2 regions of the Gorillibacterium terrae genome follow, and region 2 is predicted to be linked to the other one. Evidence: riboswitches for the same ligand, from Rfam matches in the RefSeq annotation. Region 2 holds a riboswitch; the other holds the start of a gene.

Region 1 (8,067 bases), on a different contig from region 2:
TCCGAATAGCCGCTCATGATGCCGTACGTGGGCAGCTCCGTGAAGCGGAACTGGCGCACCTTCTGGTTCTTCGAGCCCTTCAGCACCTGGCTGACGAGCGCGGCGCCGAAGCGCTCCTTCATCCGGTAGATGCAGGAGAAGATCATCTGCGCCTCGCGGGTGAGGTCGGCGACCTCCACCTCGTCGCTGCAGTTGCCGCAATTGCCGCATTCCTCCGGCGCTTCCTCGCCGAAATAGTGCAGGATATACTGCCGCAGGCAGCGGGTCGTGTGGCAGTAATCCACCATTCCCTGCAGCTTGCGGTATTCATTCAGCCGCCGCTCCGGGTCGCCGATGCCCTCCTCGATCAGGAATTTCTGGATGATCGTATCCTGGGGGCTGAACAGCAGCACGCACTCGCCCGGCTCGCCGTCCCGGCCGGCACGGCCGGCCTCCTGGTAATAGGCCTCCATGTTTTTCGGCATATTATAATGAACGACATAGCGCACGTTGGACTTGTCGATGCCCATTCCGAAGGCGTTGCTCGCAACCATCACGCGGATGTCGTCATACAGGAAGCGCTCCTGGGCCTCCTTGCGGGCGCCGTCGGACAGGCCGGCATGATACTTGCCGGCGTTGATTCCCTTTTTGACCAGGAGCTCGCAGAGCGAGTCAACCTCCTTGCGGGTAGCGGCATAGATGATCCCGGCTTGGTCCGCCCGCTCCCGGATGAACTGCAGCAGGTAGTCCTGCTTGTTCTCGCCCTTGACCACCGAGAACTTCAGATTGGAGCGGTCAAATCCGGTCAGGTAGACCTGATCCCGGGGAATGTCCAGGTGATTCAGAATATCCGTCGTGACTTCCGGCGTGGCCGTGGCCGTAAAGGCCGTGACCCGGGGCCGTTCGGGCAGTTCGGCGATGAGCTCTGCGATCCGCCGGTAGCTCGGACGGAAGTCGTGTCCCCACTGGGAAATGCAGTGGGCCTCGTCGATGGCGATCATGGCGATCGGCAGCGACCGCAGCAGCTCGCGAAAGCTTTCCAGCTCCAGCCGCTCCGGCGCGATATAGATCAGCTTGTACTGGCCGAGGGCGGCGCCGCGCAGGCGGCGGCCCACCTCCGAGCCGGTAATCGAGCTGTTGATAAATGTCGCGGAAATGCCCATCTGGGTGAGCGAATCGATCTGGTCCTTCATCAGCGAAATCAGCGGCGAGACCACCAGGCTGACGCCCGGAAGCAGCAAGGCCGGGATTTGGTAGCAGATCGACTTGCCCCCGCCGGTCGGCATGATGCCGAGCACATCGTTCCCCGACAGGATGGATCGGATAATCCGGTCCTGGCCCGGCCGGAACTCGGTATATCCGTAATAGCGTTCAAGCAATTGCTTGGCCTTTTGCACGTTCATCAAGCCCTCTCTGCCTTATATCCTCTCTACCATACCGCATATCGGCGGGATAGAAAAGGCGTACGGCCGCTGCCCGACAACGGAAAAAAGAACCGCCCCGCAGGGCAGTTCTCATGGGAGTACGGCCGCTTGCAGCAGCTCGGGTCTTCGCTTACAGCTTGTAGACCGATTCCGCCTGCGGACCGCGCGCTCCCTGGACGACGTTGAATTCCACGCGCTGGCCTTCGTCCAGCGATTTGTACCCATCCTGCTGAATCGCCGAGAAATGAACGAACACATCGCCTCCGCCTTCCTCCAGCGTGATGAATCCGTAGCCTTTCTCCGCGTTGAACCATTTGACCGTTCCCGTTTGCATAGTAAGTAGTCCCTCCATTGTCGAATATGTATATGTATCTCTTCCGCCGCACCTTGGGTGCCCTCATGAGGACAGGGCAGCCGAAGAGTTCATAACCTATAGCAATTAATGCGCCGGACGTTCGACGGTTCCCGGCTCTCTTTCGCGCGACGGCCCTATCGGCTCGCCACCACGACGATTTTGCCCATGTCCAGCTCATTTTCCAGATCGGCCGCTTCCGCTTCGCCGACGCCCAGACTTTCCAGCTTCGATCGGAGCTGATCGCCCTTGGAGCGGAACAGATTGGCGAGGGCGTTCATAAAGCCCTCTTCCTTCACGCCAGGCTCGTTCGCGCCGGTCTGGTAGGCGACAAAATCGGTCCCTTCCCCGTCATGGGTTAAGACATAAACGTGATCTCGGCCATACCCTGCCGTGCTGAAGGCCTGAACGGCTTCCCGGGCTTCCTCGAGCGTTGCCGCCACTTTCACTTCCGTTGCCATTGCGAATCTCCTCCTTAGCCAGTGAGTGGGTAAATCCTTGCCGGAAGAAAAGCACGAGGTAACCTTACCCGGGAAGCAAAGGGTTGAAACAGAGAATGCCTCAATCTGCAACTATCTTAGCGTCCTCCGCTTTAATCCGGTTACCCCGCATGAGCCCGCTCCTTTAATCCCATCAAAAGTACACCCGGAAAACGAACCGACTGGGCCCGCCCGAGCAGTGGAATATGTACTGGAAAGATCACACCCGTTGACAGATTCGCGGGGTGTGTTATATACTCCTAGCTATAGCTTATTCGGTTCACCGAAAGAGTTACTAACTGAATAGCAATGGTACTTCTTATTAAGAGTGGCGGAGGGAAAGGCCCGACGATGCCACGGCAACCGTCTCGTCCGGTTCGGACGGGAAAATTGGTGCCAATTCCTGCGGAGCATTCGCTCCGGCCAATGAGAAGGGACCCGAGAGAGCAATCATCCAAGGCCCTTTTTTCATAGGAAAAAGGGGCCTTTTTGCATCCTGATCCGGCAAACCCCGTTTGGCAAAACTCTGGCGGAACCGGGCTAAAAGGCTCAGAACCGGGACCCAGCCGGCAAAGCTCAGGCCAACAAAACCCGGCCTTGCAAGGCCCGAGGAATTCTCGCAGGTTTAATTCCGTCCATTTCGATGCGATTACCAAGTTTTATCAAGAAAGGACGTCTCCGCTTTGATCCGTCTCGAGCACGTTTCCAAGCAGTTCACGGTCAAGGGCGCCGCGGTGCCCGCGCTGACCGATATCAACCTCGCCGTGGAGCCGGGGGAAATCTTCGGCATCATCGGCCATTCCGGCGCGGGCAAGAGCACGCTGATCCGCTGTATCAACCTCCTGGAGCGGCCGACCGAAGGCCGCGTCCTCGTCGGCGGCACCGATCTCACCTCCCTGCCCGAGCGCGAGCTGCAGGCCAGCCGCCGGAAGATCGGCATGATCTTCCAGCACTTCAACCTGCTGTCCTCCGCCACGGTAGCGGACAACATCGCTTTCCCGCTCCGCCTGGCGAAGCGGCCGAAGGAGGAGATCGACCGCCGCGTTAGCGAGCTGGTCCAACTGGTCGGGCTGGAGGAGCAGCGGAACAAGTACCCCGCCCAGCTCTCCGGCGGCCAGAAGCAGCGCGTCGGCATTGCCCGAGCGCTCGCGGCCGATCCGCAGGTGCTGCTTTGCGACGAGGCCACCTCGGCGCTCGACCCGCAGACGACCGCCTCGATCCTCGCGCTGCTCAAGGACATCAACCGGCGGTTCGGGCTGACCATCGTGCTCATCACGCACGAGATGCACGTCATCCGCCAGGTATGCGACCGGCTCGCCGTGATTCAGGCCGGCCGGATCGTGGAGAGCGGGCCGGTGCTGGATGTGTTCCTGCGACCGCAGCATCCGACGACGCGCGAGTTCATCGAGCAGGTCGAAGAGTCGGCGGAGCTAAGGGATACCCTTGAACGCGAGAAAGCGGCGGGCAAACGCAACATCATCCGGCTGACCTTCGTCGGCGAGAAGACCTACGAACCGGTGCTCTTCGAGACGATGCGCGAGACCGGCACCTCCTTCGCCATCCTGCAGGGCACCATCTCCCGCATGAAGGATACCCCTTACGGTCAGCTTGTCGTCAACCTGGACGGCACGCCCGCCCAGATTAAGGAGACCGCCCGGCTGCTGCAGAGCCGCGGAGTGGAGGTGGAGACGCTGTGAACGGAGAGTTAGGGTTTCCATCCGCCTATGCTGCCGTCGCCGCCCTCGCGGCAAACGGCGGCAAGCTCCAAGAGTGGTATGCCGCGATCGACTGGTCCCAGATCGGCGGGGGCGTCATCTCCACCCTGCTGATGCTCGGCATCTCGGTCCTGTTCACCGCGGTGATCGGACTCCCGCTCGGCATCCTGCTGTTCCTGACCGCGCCCGGCCAGCTGTTGCAGAACCGCCCGCTCTACGCGGTGCTGTCCTTTGTCGTCAACATCCTGCGCTCGGTCCCGTTCATCATCCTGATGATCGTCGCCTTCCCGCTCACCAAGCTGCTCGTCGGCACCACGATCGACGTGCCGGGGGCGATTCCGCCGCTCGTCATCGCCGCCGCCCCATTCTTCGCCCGCCTCGTGGAGACGACGCTGCGCGAGGTCGACCGCGGCGTGATCGAAGCGTCGCAGGCGATGGGCGCGAGCCGCCTGCAGATCATCCTGCGGGTGCTGCTGCCGGAATCCCGCCCCGGCCTGATCGCCGCCGTGACCATCACCGCCGTCAACCTGGTTTCCTACACGGCGATGGCCGGCGCCGTCGGCGCAGGCGGGCTCGGCGACCTGGCGATCCGCTTCGGATATTACGGCTTCCAGCCCGGCGTCCTGATCGTCACGGTCCTTATCCTCATCATCCTGGTCCAGCTGCTGCAAACGGCCGGGGACCGGCTCGTCCGGCGGTATATCCGCAAGTGAGCCTGACCACCCGGCCGACCAGATAAATCAGTTCATCACATTCATTGGAGGGGTTTCTATGAAAAAATGGTTGACCGTCGCCGCATCGCTCGTTCTCGCCGTAAGCCTCGGCGCTTGCGGGAAATCGGAGGATACGCTCAAGGTCGGAGCGACCGCCGTCCCGCATGCCGAGATTCTGGAGCACCTGAAGCCGATTCTCGCCAAGGAAGGCGTCAAGCTGGAGGTGAAGGTCTTCAACGATTACGTGCTGCCGAACACCCAAGTCGCCGAAAAGCAGCTCGACGCGAACTTCTTCCAGCACATCCCTTACCTGGAGCAGCAGAACAAGGAGCGCGGGCTCAAGCTGGTGGAAGTCACCGGTGTGCACATCGAACCGATCGGCCTCTATTCCCGCAAGGTAACCAAGCTCGATGAGCTGAAGGACGGAGCGACCATCGCCGTACCGAACGATCCCAGCAACTTCAGCCGCGCCCTGCTGCTTATCGCCAAGGCCGGCCTGATCCAACTGAAGGACGGCGTCGGCTACTCGGCGACCGAGAAGGACATCACCCAGAATGCCAAGAACCTCACCTTTAAACCGCTGGACGCTGCGATGATCCCGCGCAGCCTGGACGAAGTCGACGCCGCCGTCATCAACACCAACTATGCGCTCGCAGCCAATCTGTCGCCGACCAAGGACGCCCTCGTCCTGGAGGACAAAGACTCGCCCTATGTGAACATTCTCGTCTCCCGCGAAGACAACAAGGACTCGGAGGCCCTCCAGAAGCTCGCCAAGGCGCTGAACTCCGACGAGGTGAAGAAGTTCATCCAAGAGAAGTACGGCGAAGCCATCGTGCCCGCGTTCTGATTCGGCAGCTTGCGCGGTCGGACCGGTTCTGCGGCCGCCGCCCGGAATGTCCCTCACCGTTCAACCCGTCTCGATCCGCAGCCGAAGCTGCAAGCCGCATTGGCAGTACGGTCGCCGGCTTATCGCAGACTTCCTTAAGCCGCCCGTGTCCCGCTGGACCGGGCGGTTTCTCATTTGAGACTATTTTCTTAATTTTCGCACAAATCACCCAACGCCAGGGGCAAATATGATACAATGAGGCAACGGTTTGAAAGGGCCGGATTCGGGTAATGATTTCTAAGCGCGCGTCAGCATGTATATCTTAGAGATACAGGCACCAATTCTGCGATTCATGGGGAGGAAACCGTTGTGGCCAAAAAAACCGATGAAGTCAAGCAAAGCCTGATTGAACTTGCCCGCATCTACCAGCCGAAGGACGCCCGGCAATTCGTGAACGATTTTGTCCGCAAATACCGGATTACCAAGGGATACGAGGATGAACTCACCCAGCTCGTCAAAACGGAGATGAGCAAAATCAAGGTTCCCGTCTGATCCGGAGGCCGCATCCATACCCCCCGGTACATACACCCGAGTGACAACGCCAACCCACAAACCCCGGAATCCGCTCCGGGGTTTTTCATTTGTCCATTTTTCGACAGAGCTCTGAGAATCGTTTCCTTGTATTGTCCGGCTTCCTCCGGCTATGTTACAATTTGAGACATGCATGCACAGATTAGGAGGATTTACGTGCTTATTATCGGGATTGCCGGGGGAACCGGCTCGGGAAAATCCACGGTGGCCCGCGCCATCACCCAGCAGTTGGGGCCGCACAATGTGGCATTGATCTCCCAAGACAATTACTACGCGGACGGCTCCGCGCTGCCCTTCGAGGAACGCAAGCGCATCAATTACGATCATCCGGATTCGTTCGACAACGCCCTGCTCATTCGGCAATTGGTTCAGTTGAAGGGCGGCAGCCCGATCGACATGCCGACCTACGATTTCACCAGTCATACCCGATCGCCCCGCACCCAACGGATCGAGGTTCGGCCGGTGACGATCATCGAAGGCATGCACGTCCTGGTGGACAAGGAGCTGCGTGAGATGCTGGACATCAAAATCTTCGTCGACACCGAATCGGACGTCCGCATCCTGCGGCGCATTCTCCGCGATATCAACGAACGCGCCCGCACGCTCGAATCGGTCCACGAGCAGTACATGCTTTCGGTCAAGCCCATGCATGACGCATTCGTCGAGCCTTCCAAAAAATACGCCGACATCATCATCCCCGAAGGCGGAGAGAACGAGATCGGCATTTCCTTCATCACGGCTCGCATCGAACGGTACCTCTCCGATCTGTAGACGGCGGTTCTCATAGATTCGTCCGATTTGATTGACCAAGCGCTCATCCCGTCGGGAGGGGCGTTTTTTTAAGGTCTGCTCCCCCCGCCCAGGCCCGGGATTTCTTAGGGATAGCGCCGGAACCCGTGGTATCGCGTTCCCTGATAGGTCAGCTCGCCCTCGTCCCCCTGCGCCAGCATTCCGTATTCATTGCCCCGTACCGCAAATTCCATCCGCTCGCCGCTGCCGATCTGATACGTGACGTAATAGCTTGTGCTTGTGCTCGACGTCATCGGCCCCGTGCCGTCCGGGTCCATGCTGTGGCTGACATTGGTTCGCTTGCTGACGAGGCGCGCATGCTCGGTCCGCACCGGCATGCTGTTGTTGCGCGACCATTCCCCCACTCCGCGGATGACCGCGAACAGGATTGTCCCGATAATGACAACGAAGATGATGACGATAAAAGCCGGCATCCCTCTGAAAAGCCACTCTCCGCCCGTGCTTCCGAACGATGAATTCACCCTGCGTTTCCTCCTTTCGTTCCATCCGTGTCTATGCAAAAGGCCAGGTCCTTTGACTGAGCGAGGACCTGGCCTGCAGATGTTCTACGGATGGTAGCGGTCGGTATCGGTTATTTCGCGCCTTCTTTGCTGTTCTTTCCCTTAAACACCTCGCCAATCGCGCCCATGCTGGCGAGCGTATCCATCGCTCCCGTCGGCAGGAAGACCTTGTTGGCTGCGCCCTTGGCAATCTCGTTCAGCGATTCGAACGATTTGTAGGCGAGCACGTTCTCGTCGAGACCGGCTTCCTTCAAGAGCTCGATCCGCGCCTTCTCGGCTTCCGCCACGGAGTGGATGGCCTTCGCCTGGCCGAGCGCTTCCAGCTCGGTGGCCTGACGAATCCCTTCCGCCTGGCGGATGCGGGCTTCCCGCTCGCCCTCGGCCTTGAGGATCTTGCTCTGCTTGTCGCCTTCCGCGCGCAGGATCATGTCCTGCTTCGCCGCTTCCGCCTCCAATACGATGGCCCGCTTGCTGCGCTCCGCCTTCATCTGCTTATCCATCGCTTCCTGGATGTCCATCGGCGGCTTGATGTCGACGACCTCGACGCGCTCGATGCGGACGCCCCATTTCTCCGTCGCTTCGTCCAGGGCTACGCGCATTTCGGCGGAGATCTTTTCCCGGCCGGACAGGGTTTCGTCCAGCTCCATCTTGCCGATGATCTGCCGGAGCGTCGCCGTC
Region 2 (8,067 bases):
TCTCCTGGATTTTGCGGAAAATGGTCTCGTCGGGAAGCACGTAGCCCTCCGGAGAACCGGGCGGGCGGTAGAAGGCGCAAAACCGGCAATAGGTATCGCAAATATTGGTATAGTTGATGTTTCGGCCAATGACGAAGGTCGCCACCGGATCGGGATGCCATTTTTGCATGATTCGGTTGGCCGTGTGGCCCAGCTTCTCGATTTCGTCCGACTCAAACAGGGTGATTCCGTCCTCGACGGTCAATCGTTCCCCGAGTAAAGCCCGGGCTAAAATGTGATCCACTTTCTTCATCTCGCGTCTGTCCCCTCTCCCGAAAGCTTGTCGGAAATGTGTCCAACCCTACGTTTCTATGGTAGCACATCCCAGGTCCGGGCGTCGAACGGGACGACTTAACGGAGAAGGCGAACCGATTCGGGTTAGCGGGCCAGGGCCTGCTCCAAGTCGGCAATCAGGTCGTCCGCATCCTCGAGCCCCACGGAGAAGCGCAGGAGTCCGTCGCCGATCCCGCGGGCATGGCGGACTTCCTGCGGCATGGACGCATGCGACATGAGCGCCGGATACGACAGGATGCTTTCCACGGCGCCGAGGCTGACGGCCACGAGCGGCAGACGAACCTTGTCCATCAACCGCCGTGCGGCTTCGCCGCTGCCGGTGTCAAAGGAGACGACCGCCCCGTAGCCGCTGGACTGGCGTTCGTGGATTTCGCGTCCCGGATGGTCCGCAAGCCCGGGATAATAGACCCGCGCGATATCGGGGCGCTCCGCCAGCCAGGCGGCCAGCTTGCGCGCGCTGCGCTCGGAGTGCTCCATCCGCGCCTGAAGCGTCTTCATCCCGCGCATGAGCAGCCAGGAATCCTGCACGCCGAGCACCGAGCCGAGGCTGTTCTGCAGCATTTTCAGCCGGACCGCGATGTTCTCGTCCGCCGCCACGGCGAGTCCGGCGAGCAGGTCGCTGTGGCCGCCGAGGAACTTGGTTGCGCTGTGCAGCACGACATCCACTCCCTGCTCGATCGGGCGCTGATGGTAAGGGGTCATGAAGGTGTTGTCGAGCAGAGTGAGCAGGCCGCACTCCTTGGCCCAGGCGGCGACCGCCGCCACATCGGTAATCTTCAGCGTCGGGTTGGAGGGCGTCTCCATATAGACCGCCTTGGTATTGTCCTTCAAGGCCGCCCTCACGGCGTCCAGATCGGTCATGTCGACGAAGGTCGTCTCAATCCCGAGCCGGCTGGCGACGACGGTGAGAAACCGGTACGTACCGCCGTAGACGTCTTCGGTGCAGATCAGGTGATCGCCCGCGGACAGCAGCAGGAAGGCGGTGGAAATCGCCGCCATCCCGGAGGCGAAGGCGAAGCCGCGCACGCCGCCCTCCAGCCCGGCGATATAATCCTCCAGCGCTTGGCGGGTCGGATTGCCGGAGCGGGTATAGTCGTACTGCGGCGGCGCGTCGATCGAGGCGTGATGGAAGGTCGAGGCCTGATACAGCGGGACGCTGGAGGCGCCGGTTGCTTGGTCGACCTCGGCTCCGAAATGGATCAGACGGGTGGCGAATTGATCCCCGGTCTTCGAGGTGCGGCGTTCTTCGGAATGGCTCATGGTCAGCGGTCCCCTTTCGCGTGCAATTCGGCTTCCGCCGCGGCGAGCGCCTGGCCGAGGTCGGCGATCAGGTCGTCGGCGTGCTCGATGCCGACCGAGAAGCGCAGCAGCCGGTCATCGACGCCGACCCGCCTGCGTATGTCCTCGGGAATGTCGGCATGCGTCTGCACGGCCGGATACGTCATCAGCGATTCGACGCCGCCCAGGCTCTCGGCGAAGGCGATCAGCTTGATGTGGCGCAGGATCGGCTCGACGAGACCGGCCTCCTTCACCTTGAAGGAGAAGATGCCGGTGTTGCCCGAAGCCTGACGCCGCTGGATCTCGTAACCGGGGTGGTCGGGCAGGCCGGGATGGAACACCTCGGCGATCAGCGGATGCGCCTGCAGGTACCGGGCGACGGTAAGCGCATTCGCCTCATGGCGCTCCATCCGGAGCGCGAGCGTCTTCATGCCGCGGATGAGCAGCCACGAATCCTGCGGGCCGAGGACCGCCCCGTACGAATTGTGCAGGAAGCCCATCCGCTCGGACAGCTCCTTGCCCTTGGTCACGATCAGCCCGGCGAGCACATCGTTGTGCCCGCCGAGGTATTTCGTGGCGCTGTGGACGACGACATCCGCTCCCAGCGTAAGCGGACGCTGGAAGAAGGGGGTGAGCAGGGTGTTGTCGACGATGGTGAGGAGCCCGTGCCGCTTCGCCCAGGCGCTCACCTCGGTCAAATCGGTGACCATCATCAGCGGATTGGTCGGCGTCTCGATCAGCACCGCCTTGGTCGCGGAACATCGGTGCTCTTCAAGCGCGGCCAAATCGTTCGTATCGACGTAGCTCGCGTTGACGCCGAACCGGGTCATGATCTGCTCCAGCAGGCGGAAGGTGCCGCCGTACAGATCGAGCGACACGAGCAGATGGTCGCCCTGCTGAAACAGCGCGAACACCGTCGTGAGCGCCGCCATGCCGGAGCTCGTGGCGAAGCCGGCGTCGCCGCTTTCGAGCTCGGCCGCCGCTTGCTCCAGCACGGTGCGGGTCGGGCTTTTGGTGCGCGAATAATCGAACCCGGTGCTTTGTCCGAGCGCCGGATGCCGGAACGCGGTGGAATGGTAGATCGGGAAATTGACGGCTCCCGTGCCGGGTTCGCTGATCGAACCAATCTGGGCGAGGCGGCTTTCGATTTTCATGGGCGGATTCCTCTCCTGTCTTATATGCTCCAGTCGAACGGCGTTTCCTGATAGACATAATAATTCAACCAATTGGAGAACAGCAGGTTCGCGTGTCCCCTCCACAGGGTCATCGGTTCGCGTTCGGGATCGTTGCCCGGGTAATAATGGCTCGGAATCCGGACGTCCATGCCCTTGGCGATATCGCGGTCATACTCCCACTTGAGCGTGTATGGGTCGTATTCGGAGTGGCCGGTCACGAAGATCTCGCGCCCGTCCCGCGCGGTTACGAGATAGACCCCCGATTCCTCGGATTCCGACAGGATGGTCAGCTCGGGAGCCTTCTCGATATCCTCGCGGCGGACCTCCGTGTGCCGGGATTGCGGGACATAGAATACGTCATCGAAGCCGCGCAAAAGCTTCACATTGCGGCGGGTGACCGTATGCGGGAAGACGCCGAACATCTTTTCCGGGAGCGGATGCTTGGGTACGCCATAATGGTGGTAGAGGCCGGCCTGAGCGGCCCAACAGATATACAGCGTCGAAGTGACATGATCTCTCGCCCAGCTCATGATCTCTTGAAGCTCCTGCCAGTAATTCACTTCCTCGAAGGGCAGCGTCTCGACCGGCGCGCCGGTGATGATCATTCCATCCCAGAATTGGCCGCGGATGTCCTCGAAGGTTTGGTAAAAGGCGTCGAGGTGCTCGCTCGAGGTATTCTTGGATTGATGCGTCTTCGGATGAAGCAGCACGGCTTCGACTTGCAGCGGCGTGTTGCCGATGAGCCGGAGCAGTTGGGTCTCGGTCGTCTCCTTGTTCGGCATCAGGTTCAGGATGGCGATCTTGAGGGGGCGGATGTCTTGGTGGAATGCTCGGGATTCATCCATGACAAAGATATTTTCCCCGCTTAGAATTTCTTTGGCGGGCAAGTGGTCGGGAACTTTAATCGGCACATCCTTCACTCCTTGTCGTCATGTAAAAATAAAAGGCCTTTCTCGATAGAGAAAGGCCGCTCGTCACCACTGGTTCGCGTGTCCTCTCTCATCTCTCAGATCCGCGCTTCTTCCGCGTTCTGCAAGAATTAGCACCGTGCGCCCCCTTGCGAAAAGGTTTGCCGGTTGCCGGGTGTCATCGGGCTCGTCCCTACACCTACTCTTGATAAGAGCAACAACTTATTCAATTGTTCTGAAAATTAACTTTACTGTAATGGAAAAAGACCCGGGCGTCAAGCAAAACGTGAAGGGTTCTCTGCGGCTGTGCCCGCAGCTTGTCCGGCTTCTTGCTTCACGATCGGCCTGCCTCGGCCGTCTGCAGGAGGCCCTCCAGCTCCAGCAAGGAGAATACCGTAAAGTCGGGCTCCGCCCCCTGCGTCCAAACGCTGCCGGTCCGATTGATCCAGCAGGTCCGAATCCCTTCCCGGCGCGCGCCGAGAACATCGCTGACCGAATCGCCGATATGCAGAATCTCGCTTGGTTGCACTCCGTAGTACCGGATGACTTCTTTAAACATCCGATTGCGGTCGTCGTTCTTGTACGAACGGTGCTCCTCCGACGTAAACAGCTTGATTCCGTAAGCTGCGCAGAAATCGGGGATCATCGCCTCATCGGCGTCGCTCACGATGCACACCTTCCGGGTGTTCATCAGCTTTCCCAGAAACTCCGCCGTCTCTTCATAAAAAGGCGCCGCCCGGTGCTCGCGGAACAGAATATCGACGGCTTCCTCCGCATCAAAGCTTCGTCCGGTCTCGGCGAAGTAGGCTGCAAAGCTGCGTCCGTATACCTCCTGCAAGGAGACGAACGCGCCGGATGTGTGACTCAGGGCCCACTGATCGAAAAAGTGACCCCGCAGCGCCCCTGCGCAAGTCTCCGCCAGGGACGGGGCATAGTCGCCCTGCAGAATCGGCTTCCATACCTGCTCTCGGCGGCTGTCGATATTGACCAGCGTTTGAAACAAATCCAAACTGACGAGCTCCATCTTCGTTCCCGCTCCCCTTGAGTAGTAACCCCTTTCTATAGGCCTGCTCTGATCTTAGCCTACTTTCTCCTCGGATCAAAGCAAAAAATCCGGTCTCTCCGGCAGCTTGCCTCTCCGCTTCGGAAACTTCCGCAAACCTTCACATAATATGCCGATAGGGGTGTCTTGAACAATGGGATTGTCCACGGTATACTAGACAAGTTAGAGCGTACTCCCCCCTTGCTGGCGGGGCTTTTTGTTCGTCTCTGACCGATTTCATCTTCGAAAGGGGTGCAGGCGAATGGACGGAGACCGACCTAGGAGTAGAATGCAACAAATCGAGAAAGCTATGAGCAACAGCCGGTGTCCGCACATGCCGCCATCCTCTCGCCGATGAAGAGCCTGTGTGCCGGCTGTTTCTTCCCGCATGTTCCGTTATGGGAGAAGGAGAGTGACAGCCATGAAAGTGCGCCTGGTGCAAAATGGGGTATTTACGCTGGTCGAGGACGTGGCGAATTGCGTTGCCGCGCCCGAGAGCGGCTTTTATTGGATTGACGCGGAAGTCGAGGACCTGGAGCTGTTGCAGCCCCTGTTCCACCTGCATGATCTCGCGGTGGAGGACTGCATGACGGAGGAGGAACAGCGGCCCAAGCTGGAAATCTACGACGCCCAGTATTTTATCGTCATCAACAGCATTCGCTTCGACGACGAGGAAATCTTCCTCCGGGCCTTGAACGTCTTCCTCGGAAGGCATTATATCATCACCGTCACCAAGCAGAAGATCAACGAGCTGCGCAAGCTGAAGCCGATTCTCTGGGAAGAAGAGGTCAACTCCTCCGACCGCTTCCTGTATCACCTGATCGACCTCGTGGTCGACAATTATTTTCTGGTCGGCGACCGCATCGAAGACCGCATCGAGAATCTGGAGGAGCAGATTCTCATGAACACGAAGAAGACCCACTTGAACGAGATCATCGGGCTGCGAAGCGAGATTCTCTGGCTGAAGCGGGTGCTCGGTCCACAGCGGGATCTGATCGCCTCCCTCAACAAGAAGGAGCTTCGCCTGATCGACAACCAACTGCAGAAGTACTTCGGAGACATCTACGAGAACGCCGTTAAGATCGCCGACACGTTCGATACGTTCCGCGATTTGATGGGAAACTTGCGCGAAGCCTACCAATCGAGCGTCGCCAACCGCGCGAACGAAATCATGCGCGTGTTCACGGCGCTGACCACGATCTTCATGCCGCTAACCTTCATCACCGGCATCTATGGAATGAACTTTGAATTCTTACCCGGCAAGGACATTCCCGGCGGAGAGTACATCGTGCTGGGCGGCATGTTCCTTCTCGGGGCGCTGATGCTCTATTTCTTCCGCAAGAAGGATTGGCTATGAACGAACTGGGCCGATTTCCCGATCCGAATCTTTTTGCCCCGGCAAAAAGATTCGGATTTTTGCTTTTCGGCAGCCAGGGCTTCCGCTCGGTTATCGAAGCGTTTCCAGTTCCTCCGCTGGCAACCCCGTCACTTGGGCAACCATCTCGAGAGCAAGCCCCATTGACAGCATCCTAGCGGCCACTTCCTGAAGTCCTTCTTTCACACATTCTGGGACGCTCATTTCCATTCTTTCTTGACGGAACCGCTCTTCTTCTGCTCGAAGCCTCTCCCTTTTGTCGCGGAGCGTTTCCATTTCATCTCGAAGCCGCTCTCTCTTGTCGCGAAGCTTCTCCTTCTCCTCACGAAGCTTCTCCTTCTCCTCACGAAGCTTCTCCTTCTCCTCACGAAGCTTCTCCTTCTCCTCACGAAGCTTTTCTTTCTCCTCTCGAAGCTTTTCTTTCTCCTCTCTGCTCCCTTCCTCGAAGGACGCCTGATCGTGCAAGTACTTCTGCCGAGCTTCGTACACAAGCCGCGCTTTCGAATCCTGGCTCAAATACTGCAGGGTCTCCATCGCTTTTTCCAATCCGGTCTCGTTCATCTTCAGCACCTTCCAATGGGTAGGATCTGTCCCTTTCAGGAACAACAGCCAATTGATTAGTCCGTCCTCACTCGAAGGCCGGTCATCCAGCTTGGGCAATTCCACGTCGGTCTTCCTTAAGGGGGAACACATTTTGATACTGCCGAAAATCCGTTTGAACACAAAATCGACCCGAGGATCGAGCGGGTCAGGCAATGGCAAAGGCTTCCCTCTTTACCCATTATAGCAAACCGTTAGAAAAGCGACGAACATTCGGGCATCCGATTGGGGTAAAACAATCCGGACCGGTCGCGGGTTGCTAAGCAAACAACCCGGTTCTGCAACAAGACGATTTCGCCTCGCGCAGAACCGGGTACGTTAGCTTAGTCCATTGCAGAAACACCAGCGTCCAGCAGGCTCAGGCCCGGCTTTCGGACACGGACACGAGTTCCTCCCCTTCCTTCAACCGCCGCCGATGGCAAATTCGCTCAAGCCGCAGCCATTCGTAGGTCTGCTCGACTTCCTTGCTGCCGGCTTCGGCGGCAGGCATGAGACGGTTCACAACAGGCCTCAGGTACCGGTCGCCGAGCTCGCAGAACAGCTGTTCCGCCATCTCCCGAAGCTCCGGTTTGACATGGGCGAGCTCCGTTTCCAACAACCGGTCCATGTCGCACCCCTCCCGGTTCAGCTCCTCCAGGTGGTTGAGAATGTCTCTTCGGCTCGTCTTCAACGCCTTGGCCAGTTCGCCCAGGCCGTCTCCTTGGGCAAGACGGTCCATAATCTGTTTCCGGTGCTCCAGCCGGTCCGCCTGCTGGCGAAACCGCTCCCGCTCCGTCAATACCTGCCAAGCGGCGAAGTCGTCGGGATGAACGGCGGCCGCTACCCAATCGAGCGGGAAAGGGGTCTCCGGCGCATACTCTCCGGTGATCGCCAGAATCTCGGCGCCGTAAGCCTTCAATCGGTTATCGCCGATGCCCGGGATCTGCGCGAGCTCCTCCGGCGTCTGCGGCAGAAAAGCCGAAATCATCTGCAGCATTCGGTTCGAGGCGATGATGTAAGCGGATTTGCCTTCCTGCTTGGCATGCTCCCGTCGCCAGAGCCTGAGCCGCTCGAAAGCGTCCGGTCGGTAGTGATGCTCGCTGTAGCAGTACAAGAGCTGAACGCGGCGGCTGAACACGAAGCCCTTCTCCTCCGCAAGCGTCTCAATCAGCGGAGCATAGCCTTCGCTCTGCTTGGTTTTCAAGCCCAACCGGAATCGGTCCATGAGCTGCATCCAGGACGCCCCTTCAAACCACATCTCTTCCGTTGCCTCCTCGCCTTCTCCGCAGCTCCACCAGATTTGCCAACCCTCTTCCGCTTGTTGAATGCCGAGCCGAGCCTGCTCCTTCTCCCCGGCATCGCCGGTCCGCTCGAAGC

What was found. A riboswitch is a leader RNA that binds a small molecule or an ion and turns the genes downstream of it on or off. The one in region 2 is predicted to bind S-adenosylmethionine.
Region 1: it holds a riboswitch for S-adenosylmethionine, as region 2 does, so the genes downstream of both, ACSEXS_RS17510 (methionine ABC transporter ATP-binding protein) here and metA (homoserine O-acetyltransferase MetA) in region 2, are expected to answer to the same signal.

What each region holds. Positions count from the first base shown of each region.
Region 1 covers NZ_JBPPGI010000005.1:120,415-128,481, reverse strand. The annotation lists gene recQ (DNA helicase RecQ) at 1-1,382, opposite strand, end outside; gene ACSEXS_RS17520 (cold-shock protein) at 1,534-1,737, opposite strand; gene ACSEXS_RS17515 (YflT domain-containing protein) at 1,893-2,216, opposite strand; SAM riboswitch class I at 2,551-2,667, shown strand; gene ACSEXS_RS17510 (methionine ABC transporter ATP-binding protein) at 2,918-3,931, shown strand; gene ACSEXS_RS17505 (methionine ABC transporter permease) at 4,018-4,662, shown strand; gene ACSEXS_RS17500 (MetQ/NlpA family ABC transporter substrate-binding protein) at 4,721-5,509, shown strand; gene ACSEXS_RS17495 (hypothetical protein) at 5,858-6,040, shown strand; gene udk (uridine kinase) at 6,236-6,850, shown strand; gene ACSEXS_RS17485 (DUF2500 domain-containing protein) at 6,955-7,350, opposite strand; gene ACSEXS_RS17480 (SPFH domain-containing protein) at 7,461-8,067, opposite strand, start outside.
Region 2 covers NZ_JBPPGI010000001.1:800,299-808,365, reverse strand. The annotation lists gene mqnC (cyclic dehypoxanthinyl futalosine synthase) at 1-292, opposite strand, end outside; gene ACSEXS_RS03350 (PLP-dependent transferase) at 418-1,593, opposite strand; gene ACSEXS_RS03345 (PLP-dependent transferase) at 1,596-2,765, opposite strand; gene metA (homoserine O-acetyltransferase MetA) at 2,786-3,697, opposite strand; SAM riboswitch class I at 3,783-3,909, opposite strand; gene ACSEXS_RS03335 (HAD family hydrolase) at 4,029-4,718, opposite strand; gene corA (magnesium/cobalt transporter CorA) at 5,158-6,093, shown strand; gene ACSEXS_RS03325 (PD-(D/E)XK nuclease family transposase) at 6,184-6,777, opposite strand; gene ACSEXS_RS03320 (HRDC domain-containing protein) at 7,070-8,067, opposite strand, start outside.